DNA from 4 places in the Nonomuraea sp. NPDC048916 genome. Region 4 is predicted to be linked to each of the others. Evidence: riboswitches for the same ligand, from Rfam matches in the RefSeq annotation. Region 4 holds a riboswitch; each other region holds the start of a gene.
What was found. Region 4 has a riboswitch for cyclic di-AMP ahead of AB0C16_RS21710 (CHAP domain-containing protein). Riboswitches for the same ligand answer to the same signal wherever they lie in the genome.

Region 1: linked by a shared signal. The riboswitch ahead of AB0C16_RS26685 (NlpC/P60 family protein) and the one ahead of AB0C16_RS21710 (CHAP domain-containing protein) in region 4 are both predicted to bind cyclic di-AMP.
Region 2: linked by a shared signal. The riboswitch ahead of AB0C16_RS24630 (C40 family peptidase) and the one ahead of AB0C16_RS21710 (CHAP domain-containing protein) in region 4 are both predicted to bind cyclic di-AMP.
Region 3: linked by a shared signal. The riboswitch ahead of AB0C16_RS05910 (hypothetical protein) and the one ahead of AB0C16_RS21710 (CHAP domain-containing protein) in region 4 are both predicted to bind cyclic di-AMP.

The regions. Positions count from the first base shown of each region.
Region 1 is NZ_JBEZFS010000026.1:73,009-77,104, forward strand. It holds gene AB0C16_RS26680 (LuxR C-terminal-related transcriptional regulator) at 1-182, shown strand, start outside; gene AB0C16_RS26685 (NlpC/P60 family protein) at 217-1,257, opposite strand; cyclic di-AMP (ydaO/yuaA leader) riboswitch at 1,263-1,410, opposite strand; gene AB0C16_RS26690 (amino-acid N-acetyltransferase) at 1,667-2,236, shown strand; gene AB0C16_RS26695 (RDD family protein) at 2,322-3,674, shown strand; gene AB0C16_RS26700 (RDD family protein) at 3,783-4,096, shown strand, end outside.
Region 2 is NZ_JBEZFS010000023.1:87,972-92,067, forward strand. It holds gene AB0C16_RS24625 (hypothetical protein) at 1-609, opposite strand, end outside; gene AB0C16_RS24630 (C40 family peptidase) at 681-1,298, opposite strand; cyclic di-AMP (ydaO/yuaA leader) riboswitch at 1,357-1,515, opposite strand; gene AB0C16_RS24635 (hypothetical protein) at 1,782-1,958, opposite strand; gene AB0C16_RS24640 (C40 family peptidase) at 2,025-2,999, opposite strand; gene AB0C16_RS24645 (NYN domain-containing protein) at 3,083-4,096, opposite strand, start outside.
Region 3 is NZ_JBEZFS010000005.1:17,136-21,231, forward strand. It holds gene AB0C16_RS05900 (DeoR/GlpR family DNA-binding transcription regulator) at 1-519, shown strand, start outside; gene galT (galactose-1-phosphate uridylyltransferase) at 516-1,598, shown strand; cyclic di-AMP (ydaO/yuaA leader) riboswitch at 1,666-1,803, shown strand; gene AB0C16_RS05910 (hypothetical protein) at 1,808-2,761, shown strand; gene AB0C16_RS05915 (ATP-binding protein) at 2,861-3,997, opposite strand; gene AB0C16_RS05920 (response regulator transcription factor) at 3,999-4,096, opposite strand, start outside.
Region 4 is NZ_JBEZFS010000019.1:26,965-31,060, forward strand. It holds gene AB0C16_RS21700 (response regulator) at 1-118, shown strand, start outside; gene AB0C16_RS21705 (amidase) at 170-1,492, opposite strand; cyclic di-AMP (ydaO/yuaA leader) riboswitch at 1,814-1,962, shown strand; gene AB0C16_RS21710 (CHAP domain-containing protein) at 1,974-2,666, shown strand; gene AB0C16_RS21715 (cadmium resistance transporter) at 2,819-3,193, shown strand; gene AB0C16_RS21720 (LamG-like jellyroll fold domain-containing protein) at 3,564-4,096, shown strand, end outside.

The DNA of each region.
Region 1 (4,096 bases), on a different contig from region 4:
GCCATGCCGACTTAGCGTTGCTGGCGGAGCTTGCCAAGGGAGTCACGGTCGATCGGGTCGGCAGACGCCTGGATATCAGCGGCCGCACGGTCCGCCGCAGGCTGCGGGGGATCTGTGACCGCATCGGGGTCGCCACGGCGATCGAGGCCGTGGCCTGGGCGGCGCGGCGCCAGCTGATCTAGCGATTTCCGGCGACCGACCCGGTGACGCCGCCGCTCAGTCGGCGATGCGCACGGCACCGGCGAACGGCCGCCGGGCGATCGACGCGATGCGCACGACGTCACCCGTCCGGGGCGCGTGGACCATCATGCCGCCGCCGAGGTAGATGCCGACGTGGTGCAGGTCGGTGTAGAAGAACACCAGGTCGCCCGGCCGCAGCTCCTCCTTGGAGATGTGCCTGCCGGCGGTCCACTGGCTGCCGGTGTAGTGCGGCAGCGAGATGCCCACCTGCTGGTAGGCGGCCATGACCAGGCCGGAGCAGTCGTAGCTGCTCGGCCCCTCGGCGCCCCAGACGTAGGGCTTGAGCTGCTGCGTGAGCGCCCACCTCGCGGCCTCGGCGGCCTTGCCGCTGCCCGCGATCGGCAGGCTGACCCGCACGGCGCGGGTGCCGGGACGCCCGGCCTCGCCCAGCGCGCGGCTGAACAGGTTGCTCTCGACCTTGGCGACCAGCTTCACGATCTTGTCACGCTTGGTGTCGACGTCGGCGACGATCTTCTGCACCTCGTCGATGCGGGCCTTGGCGCTGTCTCTGGCCCGTTCGGCCGTCGCCCTGGCCCAGGTGACCTGGTTGACCTCCTCGCCCTGCTCATGCTCCAGGGCGAAGGTGGTGGCGGCGCGGTCGAGGAAGCCCTCGGGGTCCTCGGAGTTGATCAGGGCCATGGCCCGGCCGAGGCCACCGGTCATGTACTCGTTCTGGGCCAGCAGGACGGCCCTGGCACGCTTGGTGGCCAGGTCGGTCTCGCTGGTGGCCAGCGTCTTCTTCGCGGCCTCGGCGGACTTCTGGGCGGTCTTGAGCTTCTCCCGCTGGCCGTTGTATTCCTCGGTCAGCGTCTCGATCTGCGTGTGCATCTCCTCGACCTGCTTGGACAGGTCTTCGAGGGACGGCTTGGGGTCGGCGACGGCCGGAGCCGCGGGAACGGCGAACACGAGCGCACTGATCACCGCACCGAGGACGGCGAGCCGGCGGGGTCCGGAGTGTTCCGGAGGGCGGGCGTGCTCGCCCGCGGCCTTCCTTCCGCGATCGCGCGTGCGCTTCACCAACCAACTCCTCTCGTCGACGCCTACCGGGTTAGCTGACGGGTTCGGGCCGGAGCAGCCCTACCGAGCGTCGCGCTCGGATTCACCCCGGTGGTGGCGTTCGCCACCGGCGGGTCCCCGGCTCCCCGTGCGGGGATTGGGCGCGTCTCCACGCGGGGGTCGCGTGGGTGACATCGTCGCTGGACATTAGTGCACCTTGGGTTGGTGCTCAACCAGAACTGCCAACTCGGTCGAGGTTGAGCTACCGATGGGTCACAAGGTGATGTCGTGCCCGGCCGCCCCTGACTGATTTTATGTCCTGTTTGCCCTAGTTTGGGCTGGCCTTGTCCTCCTGGGGGTGACATGTCGGAGAGGGGTAAGACGGGAGATTTACGGGCGAGCCGTAATGCGATCTGTACTCTGGAGAGCCATGGAACAGGCCACCGAAGTGACGGTCCAGGACACCGGGATCCTCGTACGCCGTGCCCGCACCACCGATGTCAGGACCATCGGGCGCCTGGTCGCCACCTATGCCGGGGCCGGGCCCCGCCTGCTGCGGAAGGCCACGGTCACGTTGTACGAGGACGTCCAGGAGTTCTGGGTGGCCGAGCGGTCGGGGGAGGTCGTCGGCTGCGGAGCGCTGCACGTGCTCTGGGAGGACCTCGCCGAGATCCGCACGGTCGCGGTGGATCCCGAATTCCGCGGCCTCGGGATCGGTCACCGAATCGTCTCCGCGCTGCTCGGCACGGCGACGGAGTTGGGCCTGCATCGGGTCTTCTGCCTCACATTCGAAGTCGACTTCTTCGGCAGGCACGGATTCCGTCCCATCCAGGGCACGCCTGTCTCCCCCGAGGTCTATGCCGAACTCCTGGCCTCGTACGACGAGGGTGTGGCGGAGTTCCTTGATCTCGAACATGTCAAGCCGAACACCCTGGGCAACACCCGTATGCTGCTCCACTTGACATCGGGTGACACGGATCTTGACAAAGACGAAAGGTGATTGTTGATACCTATGTCGATACGTTGTGCAGCACAGGCATGTGTCCTGACACGTGCCACATGCGCACTCGAAGCGAGGTGACACGGTGAGCACAGGACAGCCGCCGTATCCTCAGGACGATTCCGGCGAGAATGCCGGGTCTCCTGAATACGGACAGCAGTACCAGGGTCGCCCCCATGGTGAGCCCGACCCCGATGTGACGGTCGTGGGCTACCGTGCCGACGACTACGGCCAGCAGCCCCAGCCCGGTTACGGCCAGCAGCCGCAGTACGGCCAGCAGGGTTACGGCCAGCAGGGCCAGTCCCAGCCCGGCTACGGTCAGCAGCCGCAGTATGGTCAGCAGCCCGACTACGGCCAGCAGGGCTATGGCCAGCAGCAGGGGCAGCAGCCCGGCTACGGCCAGCAGCAGCCCGGTTATGGCCAGCAGGCGCAGTACGGTCAGCAGCAGCCCCCCGGCCAGCCGTACGGCCAGCAGGGTCAGCAGCCTGGCTACGGTCAGCAGGGTCAGTCCCAGCCCGGCTACGGTCAGCAGCCGCAGTATGGCCAGCAACCGCAGTACGGTCAGCAGCCCGACTACGGCCAGCCAGGTTACGGCCAGCAGCAGCCTTCGGGCCAGCAGGGCTACGGCCAGCAGCAGCCCTCCGGCCAGCAGCAGCCCTCCGGCCAGCAGTACGGCCAGCAGCCCGACTACGGCCAGCCGCAGTACGGTCAGCAGCCCGGCTCCCAGCCGGAGTACGGCCAGCAGTACGGAGGCCAGCCCGGCTACGCGCAGCCCCAGCAGGGCTACGGCCAGCAGCCCGGCTATGGCCAGCAGTACGGCCAGCCGCAGCAGCCGGCCTACGGGCAGCCCGGCTACGGCCAGCCGGGCTACGGTCAGCCCGGTTACGGCCAGCCCGGCTACGGCCAGCCGGTGGGCGTGCAGCCGCCCGGCGCCCCGGCTCCGCTCGCGGAGTGGTGGCAGCGGCTGGTGGCGAGGCTGATCGACGGTGTCATCTTCGGTGTGATCATGACCGTGCTGTCGTTGATCCTGACAGCTCTCCTCCTCGCCAGGGTCGACTGGACGACCGGGCAGACGACGGGCTTTATGGGCCCGTTCGTGTTCGGTCTCGTGATGGCCATCATCCTCACCGGGGTCTATGTCGCCTACGAGTTCTTCCTGACGAAGGCCAAGGGGCAGACGCTCGGCAAGATGGTCATGGGTATCAAGATCGCCCAGGTCGGTGGGCCGGTGCCGCTGGAGGGCATTCCCAACGACGTCGCGCTCAAGCGGGCCGGCGCGACGTGGGGCGGCTACCTCCTCTACTTCCTGCCGTTCGCCGGGCCTTTGCTCGCCGCGATCGCCGTGGGCCTGAATGGCGCGTCCCAGCTGTGGGACAAGCCGCTGCAGCAGACCTTCGCCGACAAGGTGGCCGCCACCGTCGTGGTGAAGATCAAGTAGCCTTCGTCAACGTCAACAGAGGCCGGCCGCTGGTCGGCCTCTGTTTTGTGTGTACGACCCGTACCAATATGGGAGTCGACCGGATCGCCGACGGGGCGAGGTGGGGTTATGGCCGGGATGCGGGCGGGCGCGAAGCCCGCGGAATGGTGGGAACGACTCGTAGCCCGGCTCATTGAAGGTCTCGTCTTCGGGGTCTTCTATTACATTCTGTTCATTACGCTGTGGGGCGTCTTCCGAACTGTCGGGGTGTTGGGCGGGTTCGACGGCCGACTGCCGGGCGTGTTCGCCTGGTTGCTGACCGGGCTGGGATATACGGTCTATGACTGGGTCGCGCATTCCACGCGCGGTCGCACGTTCGGCAAGGCGATCATGAAGATTCACGTGACGCCGGGCGACCTTCCTCGGCGGGCTCTGCTGAAACG
Region 2 (4,096 bases), on a different contig from region 4:
GCGGTAGCCGACGTAGTCGGCGAATCCCTCGTACAGCCAGGCGGGCAGCCCCTCGGTGCCCGCGGCGACGTGGGTGAGCTCGTGCGCCAGGACGACGTCGCGGCCGGTCGGGGTGAGCCGGGCGAAGTTCTCCGGCACCACGATCACCCGGCCCGCGTCCGCCACGGCCGCCAGCCCGTCCACCCCGGCGACCCCGGCCAGCCGCGCCGCCTCCCCCGCCGAGCCGGGCACCAGCACGACAGGACGCACCGGCTGCCCGAGCACCGCCGCGACCCGCTCGCCGGCCAGGTCGGCCCGGCGGGCCAGGTCACCGAGCAGCTCGCGGTCGGCGCCGGGATGCCCGGCGACGACCGCGCGCACGCCGCGCGAGACGCGCGCGCCGGGCCAGATCCCCCGCGCCTCGGGCGGCAGGCCCTCGGACGAGGACATGATCATCCCGGGATGCGAGCGACCCGGGGAGGGTGTGACGGGTCCGGACGGGGTCACCGGGAGACCGGCGGAGGCGGCGGACGGCACGGCGGACGTGGGGCCGAGCGGCCCGGCCGCGGACGGCAGCGCGAGGAGCAGCAGGGCCGCCAGCACGGCTCGACGGCTCACCTGCGCGGACACGTTGACCGATGGTAGTCGGCCCGGGCACGCGAGAGCCCCGTCCCGGAGGGGACGGGGCTCTCGTGACGAGGTCACACCCCGGGACGTACCGCGCCCACGAACGACGACTTGCGCCACCCGCTGACCTTCTCGATGCGAACCGTGAGGCCGGTCCTCGGCGAATGGATCATCTTGCCGTTGCCGACGAACATGCCCACGTGGCCGAGCCCGCGAAAGAACATCAGGTCTCCCGGCCGGAGGTTCTTCCAGGAGACCTTCTTGCTGATGCGTGCGTACTGGCTGTTCGTCACGCGCGGGATCTTCACCCCGGCCTTCCTCCAGGCGTACTGGACGAGGCCGGAGCAGTCGAACGAACCCGGTCCGGTGGCACCGTACCGGTAGGGGTCACCGAGCTGGTCCTTGGCCACGGCGACGGCCGCGCGGGCCTTCGCCAGTTGCCGTGCGACCTTCGATCTCTTCGCGGTGGCCTTTCCCTTCACCGACTTGACGGCCGCCGACCCGGCGGCCGTCCGCACCGTGGAGGTCACGGTGGACGTCACCGGGGACGTCATGGTGGATGTCACGGTGGACGTCGTCGGAGACGTCACCGTGGTCGTCGCGGAAGATGGGGCCGAGCCGCTCGTCGTCGCCGCCTGGGCCTGGGCGGGGTGCGCCAGACCTCCGGCCGTCACGGTCATCGTGAGTGCCACACCACTCAGGGCAAGGCGGGACAGACGGGGGTTTTGCGAGGTAGACAGGATTTCTCCTTGAATCTTCCACGAACGCCTACCGGGTTAGCTGACGGATTCGGGCCTGGAAGTCGCCCTACGGCGCGATGCGCGCCGATTCACCCCTGATCCCACGGGAGGGATCGATGGGTCCCCGGTTCCGTGCCTCCTGGCTGCACGGATTCGGCAGGTCACCGGCCACGAGTCCGAGGCGAGCGGTGACCGGCGGATCTTTTATCTCGTCCACATCGGAGGACCGATGTCGGTGGGCGGCGAACATGGCGTGCTCGCCGCGACGCCAGAACCTACGCCGGTTTGTCACGAACAAGCAAAGACGGAGTCAACGTGTAAAGATCCGACAAAGGGGTCAGTAAGGTGACGAGCCCCTGTTAACCGGGGGGTTCCGTTATGAGAATGTGACCCTTCTCACACTTGACGAAGCCCTCGCGTGTCAGGTCCCAATTGTCACTTCTGTCCCGCTGCCACCTTGAACCCCGTCGGCTGGAGCGTCCCGGCCGCGATCCGCTCCCGGTCGATCCGCCACAGCTCTCCGGCGATCTCCCCGATGTCGGACGTCAGGCTGCCGCCGAGGCCGCCGAGATAGCGGGACAGGTACGGCTCGCGCCTTACGTCGTCGATCACGCCCTGTCCCGCCGGTGGCGGGAAGTGCCGGCCGCTCCGTCGCCCTGCTCGCGCGCTGAGCGGCTCTCAGGGCCGTACGGCGCCCACGAGGCGGCGGCCGTAGCCGGAGAGGGTGGAGACCTTCACCACGTCGCCCGTCTGCGGGGCGTGGACGATCTGCCCGTTGCCCGCGTAGATGCTGACGTGTCCCAGGCCCTCGCTGAAGATCAGGTCGCCGGGCTGCAGGTCGTCCAGGGAGACCTTCCGGCTGGCGCCCCACGACCACTGCTGCCAGGTGGTGCGCGGCAGCGTGACGCCGCCCGCGCGCCAGGAGGCCTGGGTCAGCCCCGAGCAGTCGTAGCCGCGCGGGCCGGTGCCGCCGAACACGTACGGCTTGCCGACCTGCGCGTAGGCGAACCTGAGCACGGCGGCCGCGTTGCCCGAGGCGGGGCCGGTGTACTTGATGCCGGTGCTGTTGGGGTCGCCTGCCTTGTAGGCGCCCAGCCTGTCGAGCAGCTTGCGCTGCTGGGCGATGAGCCTGAGCACCTCGGCGCGTTCCTTCTGGACCACGTCGCGTTCCTTGTCGGCCGCGGCCAGGGCGCCCTCGGCCTTGTCGCGCTCGGCCTTGAGGCCGCGGTTCTCCCTGTCGAAGGCCGCGAGCTTCTGCGCCCGCTCCTGCGACAGCTGCCCGGCCAGGGCCATGCCGCCCAGCAGGTAGGTGGGGTTGTCGGCGCCGACCATGGCGGGCCAGGAGGTGACGTCACCGCCCAGCTTGTAGGTGTCGACGGCCATCGAGATCACCTGCGAGCGCAGCTCGGCGACCGTGGCGAGCTTGCGCTTGTAACCGGTGTCGAGCTCGGTGTAGCGCGCCTTGGCGTGCTTGTGCTTCTCGGTCGCGGTGTTGTAGCGGTCGACGACCTTGTCGGCCTTGTCGTTGAGCTTCTCGAGCTTGGCCTTCGCCTGCGCGATCGTGGGCCGGGGATCGGCGAGCGCTCCACTCGTGGGAGACAACAGCAGCCCGATCGCGAAACCCGCGGCCACCGGCACCCGGCCTAACCTCACAGCGTCGCCTCCAAGGACTCACCCTGGGGCGAAATAGTACAGAAGTGGTGGGTGTGAACTCACCTAAACGTCAGATTCGTAATCTACGCGCGGCCGAGCCGGCGCAGCAGCACGTTCGCCGGAACCGGTCTGGCTCCCATCCGGCGGACGGACTCGGCCACCTCGCGGTCGGAGGAGACCACGGCGATGGCCCGTCCGGGCGGCTCGGCGCGGACGAGCTGGCGGATCAGGTCGTCGGCGATCTCGCCGGGCGCGCTGAACAGCACCCGCACCCCGCGCGGCGCCACCACCTGGACCGGCGCGTTGAGCTCGGCGCCGTCGAAGACCACGGTCACCTCGACCCGGGTCTGCGCGACCAGCCCGCCGAGGCCGGTCATGAGGCGGTTGCGCTGGTCGGCCAGCGTGAGCGTGCCGTAGCCGGACTTGGTCACGTTGTAGCCGTCGATGATCACATGCACCTGCGGCAGCCCGAGCAACTGGTCGAGCAGTTGCGGGTCGTCGTCGGACAGCGCACGGGCGGGAACCCCGCGCACACCGGGACGCTCGCCCGCGACGCCCGCGACCGAGTCGGCGGGCCTGCTGATCGTGGTGGGCAGGGCCAGCTCCCTGCGCAGCCCGGCCGAGGCGTCCTGCAGCGCGTCGAGCAGCACCCTGACGCGCGCGTCCTCGATGCTCCTGCCCTCGCGGGCGGCCCGGCGCGAGGCCTCGAGCTGTTTCTCCACGTCGGCCAGGCGCTCGCGCAGCCGGCGCAGCTCGGACTCCCCCGCGCTGCCCGCCGCCGAGGCGGCCGACCTCGCCTCCTCGGCCGCCTGCTCCATCTCCTCGGCCCGCCGCACGGCGGCCTTGGCCCGCTCGCGGGCGTCGTGGAGCTTGCGGCGCAGGTCGGAATTCTCCACTCGGGCGATCTTGATCTGCTCGCGCAGCCGATCGGACTCCTCCTTGGCCGCGCTCTTCTGGGCGAGCAACTGCTCGCGCAGCCGGGACACGACCTCCTCGCGCTCGGAGCCCTCGGCCGCGACCGCGGACTGCTCCAGGTCGGCCCGCGCCGCCTCGACGATCTCCGCCCAGCCGGGCGGGCGCGTCAGGTAGGCGGTGGC
Region 3 (4,096 bases), on a different contig from region 4:
GCCCAGTTGGTGCGGCCGGGCACGGCCGTGGCGCTCTCGGCGGGCACCACCATCTGGGCGCTGGCCCATCATCTGATCGGCGTGCCCGAGCTCACGGTCATCACGAACTCGATCCCGGTCGCCGAGGTCTTCCACCGCAACCCGCGGGCCGACCGTACGGTCGTGCTCACCGGCGGCGTCCGCACCCCCTCCGACGCGCTGGTCGGGCCCGTGGCGGTGGCCGCGATCCGCCGCCTGCACGTGGACACGCTCTTCCTCGGGGTGCACGGGATGGGGGTGCGCGCCGGGTTCACCACGCCCAACCTGCTCGAGTCGGAGACCGACCGGGAGCTGGTGGCGGCGGCGCACCGGCTGGTCGTCCCCGCCGACCACACGAAGTGGAACACGGTCGGGATCAGCACGATCGCCGAGCTGACCGAGGCCGACGTGGTCATAAGCGACGTGGCCCTCCCCGGAGATGCGCGTCTCGAGCTGGCCGAACGGGTCGGCGAGCTGATCATCGCAGAGGATTCGCCGTGAAACGGACCATCACCCACCTGGCCGATGGGCGCGAGCTGATCTACTTCGACCGGCGCGACGACGCCGACCGGAGCGCGATCGACCGGCGACCGCTCGATCCCCGGCCGGTGGCGTCGGAGCTGCGTTACGACCCGCTGACCGAGGAGTGGATCGCGGTGGCGGGGCACCGGCAGACCCGGACGTTCCTGCCTCCGGCTGACGAATGCCCGTTGTGCCCGTCGTCCGACACGCGAGCCTCGGAGATCCCGGCACACGACTACGACGTGGTGGTGTTCGAGAACCGCTTCCCCTCCTTTTCCGGAAATTTCGGTGTTTACGAGGATGCAGGGGGGCTGACCGAGGTCCGTCCGGGGGTGGGGCGATGCGAGGTGATGTGTTTCACCTCCGATCACTCCTCGTCGTTCTCCCGGCTGTCTCCCGCGCGGGTCGAGCTCGTGATGGACGCCTGGGCGGACCGTACGGCCGAGTTGTCCGCCCTGGAGGGCGTGGAGCAGGTGTTCTGCTTCGAGAACAGGGGCGAGGAGATCGGCATCACCCTGACGCACCCGCACGGGCAGATCTACGCCTACCCGTACGTCACTCCCCGGACGAAGCTGCAGCTCGGCGCCGCCTCCCGCTACGCGGCCGGGCACGGGGGCGCCAACCTGTTCGCCGACGTGCTGGCGGCCGAGCGCGCCGCGGGAACCCGGGTGGTCGCCTCCAACGAGCTGTGGACCGCCTTCGTGCCGGCCGCCGCCCGCTGGCCGTTCGAGGTGCACGTGTATCCGCACCGGCGGACACCCGACCTGGCGGCGCTGTCGGAGGAGGAGCGGGCCGCCTTCGCCCCGCTCTACACCTCGGTGCTGCGGGCGCTCGACGGGCTGTTCGACGTCGCCATGCCGTACATCTCGGCCTGGCACCAGGCACCCGTACGACAGGACCGCGAGCTGGCGTACCTGCACCTGGAGCTGTTCAGCATCAGGAGGGCCCCCGGGAAGCTGAAGTATCTGGCAGGGTCGGAGTCGGCCATGGGCGCGTTTGTCAACGATGTGCTGCCCGAGGAGGCCGCCCGGATGCTTAAATCACAGGTAGATCACTAATTGGTTTCCGGTTGGAGTCGCATGACTTCAGTTTTACTACTAATATCCCTTCTGCACCGGCCACAACTGCCGTTGCAGGCCTAATCCCGGGTGCGTCACCCGGGAGCCGGGGACCCACCGCATCTGGGGTGTATCCACTTCGGTGGTAAGGCAACTCCCTTGCCCGAACCCGTCAGCTAACCCGGTCGGCAGAGGGAGAGGACACTCACGTGGCGGCTGCGTTCCCCACGCGTCTTGCCATCGGCCTCATCGCCGCCGCGGCACTGGCCTTCGGCTCAGCGCCCGCGTCGGCAGCGCCGAAACCAAGCGAATCCCAGCTCCGGGCCGAGCTGAAGGGCCTGAACAAGAAGGTCGACAAGCTCATCGAGGCCTACAACCTCAAACGGGTCGAGCTGGCCAAGGCCCAGCGGGACGCGGCGACCGCCAAGGAACGGCTGGCGAGCTCCGAAGAGGCGCTGACGACGGCCGAGAGGCGGGTCGCCGAGATCGCCCGGTTGCGCTACCAGAACGCCGAACTCTCCCTGCCGAGCGTGCTGCCTCCCACCAGCGGCGGCAGCGCCGCGGTGCTCGAACAGCTGACCGCCGAACAGCAGGCCGTTGTCAAGGGCGTGGTCGACGCCCGCGACGAGAAGAAGAAGGCCGCCGAGGCCGCCGCCGCGCTCGCCGCCAAGGTCAGCTCCGACACGACCGAGGTCGCCAAGCAGCGCGACGAGGCCGAGGACGTCATCAAGGACATCGAGAAGAAACTCCGGGACCTCATCCCGGTCAGCACCGGCCGCCGCTCCAACGGCACCTGGGCGCCCGAACTACCGTCCGGCTCGGACAACATCACCGCCCGTACCCGCGCGATCCGGGCGCTGATCCAGAAGAACTTCGCGCTGCAGTACAGCGTGGGCTGCTTCCGCTCGGGTTCGAGCGGCGAGCACCCGCTGGGACGCGCCTGCGACTTCATGATGAGCACGGGCGGATCCATGCCGAGCGCCGGCAACCAGGCGCTGGGCGACCGCATCGCCGAGTGGGCCGTGCAGAACAGGGCCAAGCTCGGGGTCAAGTACGTGATCTGGAGGCAGCGCATCAACCACGGGTCGGGCTGGAGCGGCATGTCCAACCGGGGCAGCATCACCGAGAACCACTTCGACCACGTCCACATCTCGATGCACTGAAAAGGACGAACAGCAAGGGAGCGACAGCCTCTGGTCCGTGGCCCGGCGACGGCCGGTTCCCGCCTGGAAAGAGGGTCGGGTCGGCCGAGGTGGCCGGCTTCACGGGCCCGGTGTGATCGTGGGGAACGCGATGTCGACGGCGAGGCCACCGTCGGGGCGGGCGACGGCGGTGAGATTCGCCTTGTGGGCTCGCGCGATCGCGCGCACGATCGACAGCCCGAGACCGTGATGGCCGTCGTCGGCAGTACGATGCAGCCGCTGGAACGGCTCGAACAGCCGGTCGACCTGATCGGGCGGGATGACCTGGCCGGTGTTCGCCACGGACAGGACGACCCGCCCGGCCTCGCGGCGTACGCCGATCTCGACAGTGCCGCCGGGCACGTTGTAATGGATCGCGTTGTCGCAGAGGTTGGCCAGCAGATGGGCGAGCAACACCTGGTCACCCGAGATCCGCACCGGCCGGAGCGCGCTCTGCACCCGCAGGCCGCGCCGCTTCACGTCCGGCGCCCGGTCTTGGAGTGTCTTCTCGATCAGGCCGGTGAGGTCCACCGGCTCGTCCCGGCTGTGGGCGTCCTCGCTGCCTGACAGGGTGAGCAGCGACTCCAGCAACCGTCCCCGCTGGTCGGTGATGGCCAGCAGCCGCTCGAAGTTGGCCCGGAACGATTCCAAGCTGGCCGCGGGGTCGATCAGCGGCTCCTCCAGCAGCGCGCGTTCGACGGTCAACGGCGTCCGCAGTTCGTGGGCGGCGTTGGCGACGAACCGCTTGTGCGCGTCGAGAGCGGTCTCCAACCGGCCGAGCAGCCCGTCCACCGTGTCTGCGAGGTCTGTCAGCTCGTTGCGAGGGCCAGGCAGGGACAGCCGCTCGTGCACGTTGCGTTCGGAGATCTGGTGCAGGCGTTCGGTCATGGTCAGCACCGGACGCAGCATGCGGCCGGCGATCAGCCAGCCCAGCAGTAGCGAGAACACCGCCATGATCGCCAGCGCGACGCCGGGCAAAACCAGCATCTCTGCGGAGAGAGCGCGGACGTGGGGTGCGGTCCCGCCGTCGCCCGCCCCAGGCGGGCCCGGGTATGGCAACGGGCGTGCGGGCGGCCCGCTCAGCGGCCGCACCAGGCCCAGGTTCAGGCTGCTGGCCAGGGCGTACATGATGACCAGCAGAACGGCGCTGGAGACCACCGAAACCAGGCAGTACAGCAGTGTCAGCCGGAGTCGGAGACGGCGCCGACCGAACTGCACGTCAGATCCGGTAGCCGGCTCGGGGGACGGTCTCGATGACCGGTGGGTCGCCGAGCTTGGCACGCAGCCGGTTCATCGTGGCTTTCACCGTGGTGGTGA
Region 4 (4,096 bases):
GCCCGCGCCCACCAAGGAGAAGCTGCTCATCTGCGCCATCCAGGACGGCCTCGTCCGGCCCGACGAGGTGACCGTCTACACCTCGCTGGCCGCCCGGGCAGCGGAGGAGCTCACCTAGCGGGGCCCCGGACGATCCGGTGAGGGCCCCGCCGCCGCGTACCCGCGGTGATCAGGCACTCGGGCGGCGAGCGGCGGCCTCGAAGAGCAGGTGCTCCCGTCCGGGACGGCAGACGAACTGCAGCCCGACCGGCAGGCCGTCCACCGTCCCGGCCGGCACGGTCAGCGCGGGCAGGCCGAGCACGTTCCACGGGCTGGTCAGCGCGAGCAGGGCGGCCCGCACGGCGACGGGCCGGCCGTCGAGCTCGGTCTCGCGCTGGTCGAGCAGCGGGGCGGTCAGCGGCACGGTCGGCAGCGCGAGCACGTCGTGACGGCCGAACAACGCGCCGGCGACGACCTCGGCCAGCCGGGATCGGGCGCCCATGGCCCGGACGTATCTCCAGCCGGGCATCTCGGTCGCGACGCGCAGGCGTTCGAGCACCTCGGGGTCGAACAGCTCGGGGGCCTCGGCCAGCCGGCCGGCGTGCACCGCTGCCGTCTCGCTGCTCTGGATGGCGGTGTAGGTCTCCAGCAGCTCCCCGGCGATCCCCGCGGGCAGCCGGAGCTCCTCCAGGGGCCCGGCCGCCGCGCGCGTGGCGCTCACCACCCGCGGGTCGCAGGCGAACAGGCCGGCGGGATCCAGCCAGGCCACGCGCGCGGGCCCGGTGTCCTCGGGCACGTCGGCCAGGGCGAGGCAGCGGTAGGCGTGCAGGCAGTCGTGCCCGTCGGCCGCGAGGACGCCGACGTGGTCGAGGGTCTCCGACAAGGGGAAGACGCCGTCCGCCGGTATGGCGGCGTACGCGGGCTTGAATCCGGCGACCCCGCACAGCGCGGCGGGAATGCGAACGGAGCCGCCGGTGTCGGTGCCGAGCGCGAGCGGGACCATGCCCGCCGCCACGGCCGCCGCGCTGCCGCCGCTGGAGCCGCCCGACATGCGCGCCGGATCCCAGGGGTTGCGCGAGGAGCCGTTGGCCGAGCGGTCGCCGGTGGGACCGTAGGCGAACTCGTGGGTCGTGGTCTTGCCGACGATGACGGCGCCGGCCCGGCGGAGCCGCGTCACGCACTCGGCGTCGGCGTCGGCGACCTGGCCGGCGAAGTGCCGTGACCCCATGGTCACGGGCAGGCCGGCGACCATGATGAGATCCTTCACGCCCACCGGCACGCCGTGCAGCGGGCCCCGGTCGGCGCCCTCGGCCAGCTCGCCGTCCGCCCGCCGCGCGGCGGCCCGCGCGCCGTCGGCGTCGACGCTCACGAACGCGTTGAGCGACGGATCGAGCCCGGCGATGGCGTCGAGCGCCCGCTCGACCAGCTCGGCCGACGTGGTGCGCCGCCCACGCAGGTCGCGTGCGAGCCCGGTGATGGTACGGCCGGTGAAAGGGCCGGGGGAGATCGGCATGGGGCCCCTTTCGTAGGTATGCGGAAGATCGTAGTAGCCCGGAACGCCTCGCGAACGGCGCGGGGGACCCCGGCGCCGGACGCCGTCACTTTGCCATTCCGAGGACCCCGCATGAGGAGAGAAAGGTAAAGAATTGAAACGCCGAACCCTTACGCGCCAGGGGATTCCGTTAGGGAGACCCTAACCTCGCTTGCATTCGTCTATGCGATTCACTTACCTTCGATGGTATTCGCGGCGCGCGACAGGGGCTGAAGGAGATGCCCGCGTGGCCGTTCAATTGCCGAGACCGCGTCCGGCCTGCATGAACATCTAGCTGCAGGAGCGGCGCGGCCGCCGAATCCGCGACATCGCGAAACCGGGGACCCACTTCTTTTCTGGGGTGAATCGGCCGCTCTCCCAAAGGGCGGTCCGTAGGGCACTTCCACGCCCGAACCCGACAGCTAACCCGGTAGGCGGCATGGAAGCAAGGAGCAATTCAAGTATGGCCAAGAACATCCTTCAGCACGCCCATCTGCCGGCGAACGCCGCCCGGTTCGCCGTCGGGCTGACCGTCGCGGCCGGCGTGGCCTTCGCCGGTTCGCCGGCCATGGCGACCGGACCCCAGGCGCAGACCAACCCCTCGCAGCCCCTCGCCGTCGCCGCCCCGGCCGCCCCGGCCTCCGCGGGCAACACCGGCCAGGTCAGCATGCAGAGCGTGCTGCAGGTCGCCGAGTCCCAGATCGGTGTGAAGGAGAACGCCGCGGGTGGCGGGACGCCGTACCACAGCTGGTACATGTCCTCGCCGCGGGCGATGGAGACCCTGGCCCGCGACGGCGGCGGCAGCCCGAAGCTGTACGCCAACGCCCCGTGGTGCGCCATGTTCGTCTCCTGGGTCGGCGAGAAGGCCGGCGCCCGAGCCTCGATCGGCTGGGACGCCTACACCGTCACCTACGCCGACTGGTTCAAGGCCAACAAGCGCTGGGGCGACGTCGCCAAGCCCGGCGCCGTGGTCTTCTACGACTGGAACGGCGGCAAGAGCACCAGCGGCGTCGACCACGTCGGCCTGGTCAAGAAGGACAACGGCGACGGCACGATCACCGCGATCGAAGGCAACACCGGCAACGGCAAGGTCGAGGAGCGAGTCCGGCCGAAGGCGCACGTCACCGGCTACGGCTACCCCGAGTACAAGGCCTGACCGGAGACGGCCTGACCGAAGGCGCGGGGCGACGCCCCGCGCCTTCGGCGATCTCCGTCCAGACGGGATCCGCGCCCCGGTCACCGTTCCGGAACGGCGGCGGCGAAGCCGCGCACCCGGCTGGGCCGGCCGCCCGGTAGGTTCTCGCGGTGATGGACACGATCGCGGTCACCCTGGCCACCGCGGCCGGCGTCTTCGCCGGGACCAACGTCGACGACCTCATCGTGCTCACGGTGTTGTCCCTGTCCTCCCGCGCGCACGGGGTGCCGAGGCCGTGGCGGATCTGGGCCGGCCAGTACGCCGGGATCGGCGCTCTGGTGGCGGTGTCCGCGGTCGCCGCGCTGGGGTTGAGCATCGTGCCCGATCAGTGGGCCGGCCTGCTCGGTCTGATCCCCTTCGCCCTAGGCCTGCGCGGTCTGGTCACCGCCGTGCGATCCCGCCAGGCCGCATGGACCGGGGACGTGTCCGGCGTGGCCGGCTTCGAGGGGGACGACGGAAGGTTGAGCCGATCTACCGCGGTGGGTTGACGACAGGGTGGCGACGCCGGCGTATATTGCAGCCAAGATCGGCCAGTGGCCGTGACGGACCCTTCCCTGCCTCACTCCCCGCCTCACTCCCCGGCGACGCGGGCGAGCGGGGCCGGCCCCTCGTTCGACGCCATCCACAGGACTGCCCGGACCAGCCGGAGGAGAGTCGAGTGAACCCACGCGGACACCCGCCCGTCACGTTATCGGAGCAGTGACGGCAGTGACGGCAGTGACGATGAAGGACGAGCGCGCGAGGTCAGGTCTCCGTCACACCACACGACGTGTCGCGGCAGCCGCCGGAGCGGCTGCTTTCTTCTTTTCCGGCACAGCGGTCACGCCCCCGGCGATCGCCGCCTCGGAAACGGGACGGGTGGCGCGCCAGGCTTCCGGCGCCGCCACGGAGCAGGGAGCCCTGTCGGCGGCGCGGCGGACCGGGGAGCGCGTCGAGGTCGGCTCCCTGCGGACCGAGACGCGCACGGTCTACGCCACCCCCGGGGGCGTCTTCGTACTGGAGCAGAACGCCCGCCCGATCCGCGTACGCCAGGACGGCCGCTGGGCAGACGTGGACACGACACTGAGGCCGCTGCCGGACGGTTCGGTGGCCCCGGCGGCGACGGCGGCGCGGCTGCGGTTCTCCGGCGGCGGCGAGGCTCCGATGGCCACGGTCTCCCGGGGCGCCAAGTCGCTGGCCGTGTCATGGCCGGGCGGGCTGCCGGCTCCCACTCTCGACGGTCCCACGGCCACCTACGCCGAGGTGATGCCGGGCGTGGATCTCCAGGTCACGGCCGACGTGGACGGCTTCTCGCACGTGCTCGTGGTGAAGTCGAGGCAGGCGGCCCTGAGCGGGCGGCTGGATCGGCTGCGGTTCTCGCTGCGGTCCGAAGGATTGTCCGTGCGGCGCAG